DNA from 3 places in the Leisingera sp. UBA4491 genome. Region 2 is predicted to be linked to each of the others. Evidence: riboswitches for the same ligand, from Rfam matches in the RefSeq annotation. Region 2 holds a riboswitch; each other region holds the start of a gene.
The links. Region 2 has a riboswitch for cobalamin ahead of B2P87_RS18945 (CbtB domain-containing protein). Riboswitches for the same ligand answer to the same signal wherever they lie in the genome.

Region 1 (3,518 bases), on a different contig from region 2:
CGTTGACGCCGGTGCGGCTGGCGGCGTCCATCTCCATCACGTCCACATGGCGGCCTTCCATGATCGCCGTGCAGTGCTCGCATTTGCCGCAAGGATCGGTGGTGGGGCCGCCCTGGCCGTCCTCGCCGACGCAGTTCATGCCCTTGGCGATGATCCGCGCGGTGGTGGTTTTGCCGGTGCCGCGGATGCCGGTCATGATGAAGGCCTGGGCGATGCGGTCGGCGGCGAAGGCGTTTTTCAGCGTCCGCACCATGGCGTCCTGGCCCACCAGATCGGCAAAGGTCTCGGGCCGGTACTTGCGGGCCAGAACCTGATACTGGGATTGGCCGGTGCCGCCGGTGGTGCCGCTGGGGATGTCGTTCATGATCTCTCGTGCCGGATTCGGATTGCGGGCGCCCCGCGTTGCGCGCAGGGTATTGAACCGCAGCCCGTTCGTCCACCGCAGAAGGGCGCAATCCAGGGCCGCAAAAGGGCTTTGGCATTGCGCGGTTAACGGCTAGGCTGCTGGGGCGGGGCAACGCGGGGGACAGCAGGAGCGCAGCGGCTAAGGAGGCGGTATGCGATCTGAAGAAACCTCTGAACCAGCAGCGCCGGACACGGCGGCGCCGGTCGGGCTGACCATCCACGCGCTGTCTGCGGGCGGCGGTATTCTGGCGCTGTGCCGGCTTCCCGGCGCGGAGGGCGATTACCGGGGCGACCTGATCCAGATCTATCAATGGAAGCCGGGGCTGGTGTTTTCAATGACCACCGAGGCCGAGCACGTGGCCGCCGGTGCGCCACGGCTGGGGGTGGATATCCAGAGCATGGCCTGCCGCTGGGTGCATCTGCCGGTGCCGGATTTCCAGGTGCCGCCGCCGGCGGTGGCGGCGAAATGGCCTGCGGCCAGCCAGTCGGCGCGGCAGGCGCTGGCGGGCGGCGGCCGGGTGCTGGTGCATTGCCGGGGCGGCTGCGGGCGGTCCGGCATGGCGGTGCTGCGGCTGATGATCGAATGCGGCGAGGATCCAGCGCTGGCGCTAACGCGGCTGCGGGCGGTCAGGCCCTGTGCGGTGGAGACCGAGGCGCAGCTGGATTGGGCCTGCGCGGGGCAGGTGGCAGGTTAGATCGCAGGGTCATCCAAATTGACTTTCGCCCGGCCGATAGGCCGGGCTGCAACCGGGCTTCCGCAAGGGAGGGCGCATTCGCCCCCTCACAGGCTTGGGCGCAGCCCTTAGAGCATAGATAATTTTGTGCTCAAAACGCCATCATCTGCTCAGCCTGCCGCGCCTCCGCGGTTTTCGGCAGCGCTTCCATCAGCGCGCAGGGGCGGGCGTCCAGTTTTGACGCCGCAAAGCCGGTGCCGTCGCGGTTGAGGATGGCATCGGCAAAACGGTCGAGGCCCTCGCGCGGGACGTCCTCGCCAACGCCGCAGAACAGGCGGATCCGGTCGTGGCTGGCCACGAACTGCGCCGGGCAATTGCGCGGGCAGCCGTCCAGCGCAGTGGTGCCGGTGATCTCGAAATCCTCCTGGGTCAGGGGCTTGGCCTTGGTCATCGCCTCGGCCAGCTTGCCGATCATCCGCTCTGCGGCGGGGCAGGGGCGCCCCAGATACTTGCAATCCGTTGCCGCATAGAAATGCGTTGTGTCCGTCCACATCATATTTGCGCCCTCCGCGCGTGGTGCGGGGGGCAGAAGACAAGAGACCGGATGAGAAAGCGGGAGTCCCGCGGTGCCATCAGACCCTGTCCGGACACCCCGCCCGGGTTCGAGTTTCACATTCGATGGCAGGTCTCCTGACTTGCGGGTCGTCGCTGTCCCGATCCTTCCCGGCCTCTTTACGGGCCAGTGGCTCTATCGGGGTCGCTCGCCGCTTACAGTTGCGGGGGCAGTCGCGGAATTGGCCTTGCCTGGGGCGGGGCCGCACCGTGTTCCCTTTTCATCCCGGACACAAGATTCTGTGGCACGGGAACCATCACCACAAGCGGTAGCGGTTGGTTCCGTGAGTCGTCAATCGGTTTTCTGCGGCGGCATTTGCATCTGGGTGTGCAGGGCACGGATCACATCCGAGTCGCGCCGCACCCGCGCCAGCTGCCAGCCGCCCTGCAGCAGAATATAGAAATTCTCCGCCGCTGCGCGCGCCTCCTCCTGCGGCAGGCCCAGGCGCTGGGCGTGGCGGGCGGTGGCGGCGATCCAGCTTTCGAACAGATCCGCGGCGTGCTGGCGGAAGGCGTTGTTCTCCGGCCCGGCGAACAGGGTTGCAGAGACCGGGCATCCGCTCCACTTGCCTTGCTTGTCAAAGAGTTTTGCCAGTTTGTAGCAGACCGTCTTGGCCCCGGCCCGAAAGCTGGGCGCCGGGGCGAAGGCGGCGTCGATCAGTGCCAGCATTTGGTCCGAGGCCCAGGTGGACGCCGCCAGCGCAAGGTCGGATTTGCCGTTGGGGAAATGGTGGTAGAGCGAGCCCTTGGGCGCCCCGGCTGCGGCCAGAAGCTCCGCCAGCCCGGTGCCGTTGTAGCCCTTGTTGCGGAACAGTTCGGCCGCAGCGCGGATCAGCCGGTCCCGGGTCGGGGCCGGAGCCTGGCTGCTGGCAGGCGGGCTGGCTGTCGTCACGTCAGTCATGGCGGCAGCTTGACAGCATTAGACCAATTGGTCCAGTCAGGAAGTGGACCAATTGGTCTAGGAGGCTGCCATGCTGGACAGACACGCAGAACATACCGCCGGTATCCGGGAGGAAGCGCTGCGCTTTGCGTCCGGGGAGGCCGTGCTGGCGGGGCGGCTGTACCATCCGGGCGGGACGGCGCGGGCGGCGGTGGTGCTGAACGGCGCAACCGGGGTGCCGCAGCGGTTTTACCGGCATTTTGCGCGCTGGCTGGCAGCGGAGCAGCAGATTGCCTGCCTGACCTTTGACTACACGGATTCCGGGGACTCGGCGCGGGGACATCCGCGCCGGTCCAAGATCACAATGGCCGATTGGGCGCTGGCGGATCAGCCTGCTGCCCGGGCCGAAATGCGGCGGCACTATGCGGGCGTGCCGTTGTGGGTGATCGGCCATTCGCTGGGGGCGATGCTGATGCCCCTGCAGAATGATCTTGAGGACGTCGCCCGCATGATCGTGGTTGCGGGCGGCTTGGTGCATCACCACGATCATCCCTGGCCCTACCGTGCGCTGGCACTGGCTTTCTGGTTCGGCCATGTGCCGCTGGCGGTCCGTGCCCTGGGGTATCTTCCCGGGCGTGCGGTGGGGTTCGGGGCCGATTTGCCGGCGGGGGTTTACTGGCAATGGCGGCGCTGGTGCACCACCCGGGGCAGCTATCTGCCGGAGACCGGCCAAAGCCTGCCGCTGCCCCGCTGGGCAGAGACCGGCATCCCGGTGGATTTGTTTGCGCTGGCAGATGACGACGTCGTGCCGCCGCCGGCCGTTTGGCGGCTGGGCGAGGTTTTTGGCGGCGCAAACCAGCGCCGCACGGTTCTGGCGCCGCAGGATCTGGGGCTGAAGGCAATCGGCCATCTGGGCGCGTTTGCCCGCGAGAATGCCGCGCTGTGGC
Region 2 (3,518 bases):
CGGAAGTTCTGCGGGATCACCTGCAGGTTCCAGCCGGTCATCGGGTCCTTGTGCAGCTGGATGGCAACGCTGGGGGCATCCGGGCCTGCGGGCAGGCTGACCGATTGGGAATGGTCATGCGCCGCCATTCCGGCAGAAGTGCCGCCGTGGTGCGCCGGGTCGCCGTGGTCATGGCCGTCAAAGGTCACGCCATTGCCGGCGGCGATCACAAAACCGGCGCCGCCGCCGAACACCAGGCCGATGGCGAAAAGAGCGAGAGAGCGGGACATATCGGAATCCTTGGAAATGAAAGTCCCCGCCGGTTGGGACCGGCGGGGATCATGTCAGGCTAGGATCAGGCGGCAGCTTCTGCGCGTTTGCCTTCTGCCTGCCAGAAGTATCCGGCAAAGCTTCCCAGCAGCACCCAGGCGGCCATGCCGACGCCAAAGGCGCGGGCGGCAAACAGTGCGCCGATCTCGGTCGGAACCGGGCCGGAGAAGCTCTCGGGCTCGGGCGCGCCGATGATATGCGGGGCCATCAGCAAGAGGGCCGCGATCAGGTAGCTCACCAGGTTTCCGCCGAAGGCGATCAGCCACATGGCCACGCCGGCGGCGGCGACGGTGATCGTCCACCAGATCTGGCGCGCACCGACGTCAGCGGCAGCGACACCCGGCACTTCCGGCGCCAGCGACAGGCCGGGCGCAAAGTGGAAGGTGATGAAGCCCGCGAGACCCCACAAGAGGCCGGTGCGCGCGCTGATCTCATGGCCCTGGCGCTCGGCCACGGACATCAGCGCCGCCATCACCAGCGCATAACCGGTGTAGGTCAGCATGGTGAAGACGATGCTGAGGCCATCGCGCACAGGCTCGGCGAACAGGCCGGGCAGGTCGGGATGCGCGGTTACGGGGTCAGCGCCGAAATGCACCAGCTCGCCGCCCTCATAGAGTTCGGCGTGGAGCAGCACGGGCTGCACGAAATACAGCTGCAGCAGGGCGGTAATCAGCCCTGCTGCAGCACCAGCGAACAGGCCGCTGGTCAGAATGCGACTGAACATGGCCTTAGTGGCAGGGGAAGCCGGTTGCGTGGCGCACGTCATGCGCGGCGTCATGCAGGGCGGATGCCTGAACATGGCCGGTCAGCGTGATGATCCCCAGCCCCAGAACCACGGCAAACAGAGCCGGAATTACACTGGTGCCAGCGGCAGAAGCCTTAAGCGTCTTGGTCGTCATTTCTTGTCCTCCTCACCGTCACACCCGACGGTATAAGTTGCGTTCCCATACGGCCGGTCTCCTGACTCGCGGGTCGCTGCTGCCTGCCTCCTTCCCGGCTTGCGCCAGTGGTAATGGCAGGCCGCTCGCCGCTCACAGTCGCGGGGGCGGTTGAGGCTTCGGTGCCGCGATTTGGTCCACCGTCCTCATTCCCGTTTCAGTCCCAGTGCTTAGGCACCATCAGACACCGTATCCGTTGGTAATGCCCCGCGCGGCTGAGTCTGGTCAAGGACGAAACCGCCAATCCGGAGTGCTTCCGCGTCACGGGGCACAGGATTCCTGGTTGAGGGAAGGCGCACCAGGGCGCGGGAAAAGAATGTGCCGCTGCCCGCCGCGGGCGGATCAGCCGAGATCAGCCGGGATGCGGGCAATCGCCTTGAAGCGCAGCTGGCCCAGCGGCCGGGCATCGGCAAAATTGCCATCCAGACTGTCGCCGTACATCCGCAGGAAGGTGAGGATGTCCGGCAGATCCCCGGCGGTGATTTCCCCGAACAGATAGGCGGTCTTGCCGCATTGCCGCACCGCCAGAGTCTGCGGCCTTTGGCAGCCGGACATGCAGTCCGCCTGCTGCAGCCGCACCTTCACCCCGGCCGCTTCCAGCGCCGCGGCGAGCTGCCCGAACAGGGCAGGGTCCGCGTCGCGGCAAGTGCGGCACAGGGTGAGGGTGGGCAGGCTCATGCGCCGGGCAGTTCCTGGTCGGCCAGCGGCCCGTAGAGGATCAGCACCGGCGCCTTGGTCTCCATCGCGCGCAGCACCGCGGGCAGTTCGCCTACATTGTGGCAAAACAGTTTCTGCTCCGGCGTGGAGACCCCCAGCGCCACCAGCGCGTGGGTGTCCGCGGGCAGTCCCGCCTCCATCAGCTTCTCCGCCAGCGCGGCAAAGGTGCTTTTGCCCATGTAAACCACGGTGGTGGCGTGCGGGTCGGCCAGCGCCGCCATGTTGAGGTCATCGGGCAGCCCGCCGGTCACGTCATGGCCGGTGATGAACTGAAGCCGCCGCGCGGTCAGCCGCCGGGTCAGCGGAATGTTCGCCGCCGCCGCCGCCGCCGAGGCCGCGGTAACGCCCGGCACGATCTCGAACCCGATGCCGGCCGCACGCAGGGCGGTGATCTCTTCCTCCAGCCGTCCGAAGACACCGGAATCGCCGGATTTCAGCCGCACCACGTTAAGGCCGCTCTGGGCGTAATCGACCAAAAGCTGGCTCACATGGTCCTGCTTGGGCGAGGGGCGGCCGGCCCGCTTGCCGACGCCCACCAGATCGGCGTCGGCGCGGGCATGGCTCAGGATCGGCCCCGACGACAGGTCGTCGAACAGGATCGCATCCGCCGCCTGCAGCCGCTTCACCGCCTTGACGGTCAGCAGCTCCGGGTCGCCGGGGCCGGAGGACACAAAGGAGACAAACCCGCTCATGCGCGCTCTCCCGTGATCAGGTGGAAGAAGGTGCCGGTGACGTTGCCCTTGATCGAGCCTGTCTCGGGCACCGGGCCGCCGTCGGCATCCATGACCTGCGCCAAGGGCGCGTCGGGTTCTTCCAGAATGGTGGAGTAATGGAATTCATGGCCGCGCAGGGCGGTGCCTGCGCCAAAGCCCGGCATCCCCGCCTGCAGAATGGCGCGGCGGTAGCCGAGGTGGAACTTGCGCTTCTCATAGGAGGTCACAAGACCCAAGAGGCCCAGCATCCGGTGGCGGTTGCCTGCCTTGTCGATCAGCGCCTCGCCCAAGGCCATGTAGCCGCCGCATTCGCCATGCACCGGTTTGGTCTCGGCGTGTTTGCGCACGCCCGCGCGGAAGGTCTCCGCCGCCGCCAGCGCCGGCCCGTGCAGTTCCGGATAGCCGCCGGGCAGCCAGACCAGATCGGCATCCGCCGCAGGGGCCTCATCCGCCAGGGGCGAGAACGGCAGGATCTCTGCCCCCGCCGCGCGCCAGCCTTCCAGAAGATGCGGGTAGGTGAAGGAAAACGCCGCATCGCGGGCCAGCGCAATGCGCTGGGCGGGCGGTTCCGGCAGACTGGCCTGCGCGGGTGCGGGACCCGCCAGGGCTGCTGCCTTGATCGCGTCGAGATCGACATTCTCGCGCAGAAAGGCCGCATAGCCAGCGATGGCGGCTTCCAGATCGGGATGTTCCACCGCCTGGATCAGGCCAAGATGCCGCTCCGGCAGCGCCAGATCGCCGCGCCGGGGCAGGGAGCCCAGCACCTTGATGCCTGCTTTCTCCATCCCCAGCCGCGTCAGCCGCTCATGCCGGGGGCTGGCGACGCGATTCAGAATGACAC
Region 3 (3,518 bases), on a different contig from region 2:
TTGGTTCAGCATCATCTTCCTGGTGCTGCTGGCCGCCATCCTGTGGGCCATCTATGTGCGCTGGCGCCGGTTCCGCCGGGCGCGGATCGACCCGATGATTGAAAGCGCAGAGGACAGCCTCTATGCCGCGGGCGATGCGATTGCGGAACGGCAGGGCCGCTTCCGCCGCTGGCTGGACAGCTGGAAATCGAAGTGAAGACGGGCCGCCGTTCGGGCGGCTCTGCAAGGCGAAAGCGGATGCGCGGGCCATGATTGGCCCGCGTATTTTCATTCGATACGGTCGAGCACCCAGTCCAGTGCGGGGGTGAAATCGTCAATCTTCAGCGCCGCTCCCGGTGCCGCGGCGGCTGCAAAGGCGAAACCGTGCGTGTAATCCACGATGAGGCAAAGCAGGGTGCGGGCGTCCGCTCCGGTCACGCCTGCGGCGGCGATTTCTGCCTCGATAAGCTGCGTCAATCCGGTCAGGGAGGGGCCGATCAGGGACGGGTTTTCCAGGATGCATTTCGCGAGTTCCGGGTGCCGGGTCACCTGGGCGCAATAGCGGGTCATCAGGTCCCGCAACCGCAGCTTGGGCGTTGCTGCCATTGACGGGGTGTCTGACCCTTCAAACGCAGTTGCGACGAGGCTGGCGATCATCTCGTCCCTTGTGCCGGCGTGATGGGCAACGGCCATCGGGGTGACGCCAAGCGCCTCGGCCAGCGCCTTGAAGGTCAGGGCCTTGCTGCCGCCCGTGTCGAGCAGCTGCAGGGCCTGCCTCAGCACATCGTCCTTGCTGAGGGTCCGGCTGCCCTTGGGCGGGCGTCCCATCCGCGGGGGCATCGGTCAGATCACCCGGAACGTGGTCTGCACCATGCCGGCGGGCAGGATCCGGGAGCTTGCCACCTTGAGGTCGATGTCGCGGTCCAAGCTGCCAAACAGGGGGATGCCGCTGCCGATCAGGATCGGGATCGTTGTGATGGTCAGATCGGCGATCAGCCCCTGGCGCAGGAAGGACTGCACCAGCCGGCCGCCGTCGATATAGGCGCGGGTCCAGCCTTCTTCTTGCAGGTCCTGCATGAGGTCTGCGGGCGCGGCGGTGCTGAGACGCACCTTGTCCTTCAGCTCCTCGGGAATGTCCTGCCCGGTCAGGCTGCTGCTGAGGACCACAACCGGTTTGCTGTAGGGCCATTGGCCGAAGCCGAGGAGGGTGCGGAAGGATCCTGTTCCCATGACCAGCCCGTCGACGCCGTCCATGAACGCGGCAAATCCGCCATCGCAGTCTTCGGCGGCGGGCTGCTTGGACAGCCAGTCCAGAGAATGGTCCTTGCGGGCCACGAAACCGTCGAGGCTGGTGGCGATAAAGACGTGGCCGGTGGTCATCGGCTGCTCCTGTGTTTCATTAAACTATACGATATATAGTTTAATGCATCCCGCTTTCCAAGAGGCCGGTACCGGGAATGCTGGCTGCGAATCGGCTCGGTGCGGCAGGCAGCGCCTAACCGCATGAAAGATAAGCGCTTGCCGCAAACGGGCTGGCGAGTGCCGGTTTGAGTTTCTATACATTCCTGTCCCGCCGGGCACGGCAAACATGCATGTCTTTTTCCGGTTTCGGCGGGTCGGATTTGTCTCCGCGCAACGGCCGCGTTTAGGGCAATTTGCGCCTCAGCAAGGTGCCGCCCCCTGGGGCGGAGAATTGGGAAGCTGGTGAAACTCCGGCACTGCCCCCGCAACGGTGACCCCGGGCAAGGCATGGCAAAGACCACTGAAGCATGCGCTTCGGGAAGGTGCCAGGCCCCGCCGCCGAATGGCCCCGGGACAGTCCGGAAACCAGCCTTGCCACGAAAACGTCAACCGCGGGCGGCGGCGGGGCGGTTGCGGGCGCGTGGCCTGTGATCTCTCTCCTCATGCCTGCAGCCAAGCCAACCTGCCGCGGGGATGCGGCAAAGGAGAGAAGCAGATGCTTCACGACAGCGAGATCCTGGCCAGACTGGTGGCCCGTCAGAAAAACTATTCCCTGGAGCAGGCATTCTATACCGATCCGGGCGTGCTGGATCTGGACATGCGCCAGATCTTCTACCGCGAGTGGCTGTTTGCCATTCCCGCCTGCGAGATCCCCAAGGCCGGCAATTTCGTGACCCATCAAGTCGGCGCCTACAATGTCATCATCGTGCGCGGCACCGATGGCGAGGTGCGGGCCTTCCACAACGCCTGCCGCCACCGCGGCTCGGTTGTGTGCAAGGCCAAGAAGGGCAATTCGCCCAAGCTGGTCTGCCCCTACCACCAGTGGACCTATGAACTGGACGGTTCGCTCTTGTGGGCGCGCGACATGGGGCCGGATTTCGACGCGTCCAAGCACGGGCTGAAGCCGGTGCATTGCCGCGACCTGGCGGGCCTGATCTACATCTGCCTGGCGGATGAGGCGCCGGACTTCGATGCTTTCGCCGCTGTAGCGCGTCCCTATCTGGAGCCGCATGACCTGGCCAACGCCAAGGTTGCCTATGAAAGCTCGATCATCGAGAACGGCAACTGGAAGCTGGTCTGGGAGAACAACCGCGAGTGCTATCACTGCGGCGGCAACCACCCGTCGCTGTGCCGGACCTTCCCCGAAGATCCCTCGGTGACCGGTGTTGAGGGCGGCGAGACCCCGCCGCACCTTCAGAAGCATTTCGACCGGATCGAGGCGGCGGGTATTCCGGCCCAGTTCCAGATCGACGCGCGCGGCCAATACCGGGTAGCGCGGATGCCGCTGAACGAGGGCGCCGAGAGCTATACCATGGACGGCAAGGCGGCTGTGGCCAAGAAGCTGGGCCGGGTGCCGTTTGCCGATGCGGGGACGCTCCTGGAATTCCACTATCCTACCACCTGGAACCACTTCCTGCCGGATCATTCCATCGTGTTCCGCGTCACCCCGATCAGCCCGACCGAGACCGAAGTCACCACCAAATGGCTGGTGCACAAGGATGCCGTCGAAGGCCAGGACTATGACCTGAAGCGGCTGACCGAAGTGTGGGTTGCCACCAACGACGAGGACCGCATCGTGGTGGAGGACAACCAGCGCGGCATCAACTCGCCCGCTTATGAGCCCGGCCCCTATTCGGAGGTGCAGGAAAGCGGTGTGATCCAGTTCTCCAACTGGTATGCCGAGCACCTGACCCGTGCGCTGACCGGCCGCAACTTGATCGCGGCGGAGTAACGGCATGGGACTGCAGGCCAATTTCGAGACGCTGGACGAAACCCTGGCGTGGAAGGACGACGAGATGCTGGAATGCGTCTCTGTCGTGCCGGAAGCGCCGAACACCGCCACCTTCAGCTTCCGCGCGCCGTCCGGCGCGTGGTTCAAGTATCAGCCGGGCCAGTTCCTGACGCTGGAGCTTCCGGTGCCGGGCGGCACCGTCTGGCGCACCTACACCATCAGCTCCTCGCCCTCGAGGCCGCTGTCGATCTCGGTCACGGTAAAGGCGCAGGCCGACAGCATCGGCACCCGCTGGATGCTGGACAACCTGAGCCCGGGCATGTTCCTCAAGGCCTCCGGTCCGGCG

Region 1: another riboswitch for cobalamin. It lies ahead of B2P87_RS08090 (hypothetical protein); the one in region 2 lies ahead of B2P87_RS18945 (CbtB domain-containing protein).
Region 3: another riboswitch for cobalamin. It lies ahead of B2P87_RS09950 (aromatic ring-hydroxylating oxygenase subunit alpha); the one in region 2 lies ahead of B2P87_RS18945 (CbtB domain-containing protein).

The regions. Positions count from the first base shown of each region.
Region 1 is NZ_DGNN01000016.1:53,759-57,276, forward strand. It holds gene B2P87_RS08080 (DNA polymerase III subunit gamma/tau) at 1-364, opposite strand, end outside; gene B2P87_RS08085 (protein-tyrosine phosphatase family protein) at 558-1,100, shown strand; gene B2P87_RS08090 (hypothetical protein) at 1,231-1,635, opposite strand; cobalamin riboswitch at 1,743-1,965, opposite strand; gene B2P87_RS08095 (TetR/AcrR family transcriptional regulator) at 1,984-2,592, opposite strand; gene B2P87_RS08100 (serine aminopeptidase domain-containing protein) at 2,663-3,518, shown strand, end outside.
Region 2 is NZ_DGNN01000030.1:25,840-29,357, reverse strand. It holds gene B2P87_RS18955 (hypothetical protein) at 1-269, opposite strand, end outside; gene B2P87_RS18950 (CbtA family protein) at 335-1,033, opposite strand; gene B2P87_RS18945 (CbtB domain-containing protein) at 1,038-1,208, opposite strand; cobalamin riboswitch at 1,243-1,454, opposite strand; gene B2P87_RS18940 (DUF1636 family protein) at 1,590-1,925, opposite strand; gene cobA (uroporphyrinogen-III C-methyltransferase) at 1,922-2,656, opposite strand; gene B2P87_RS18930 (cobyrinate a,c-diamide synthase) at 2,653-3,518, opposite strand, start outside.
Region 3 is NZ_DGNN01000017.1:149,893-153,410, reverse strand. It holds gene B2P87_RS09965 (DUF1523 family protein) at 1-196, shown strand, start outside; gene B2P87_RS09960 (TetR/AcrR family transcriptional regulator) at 268-807, opposite strand; gene B2P87_RS09955 (dihydrofolate reductase family protein) at 823-1,359, opposite strand; cobalamin riboswitch at 1,631-1,829, shown strand; gene B2P87_RS09950 (aromatic ring-hydroxylating oxygenase subunit alpha) at 1,937-3,172, shown strand; gene B2P87_RS09945 (hybrid-cluster NAD(P)-dependent oxidoreductase) at 3,177-3,518, shown strand, end outside.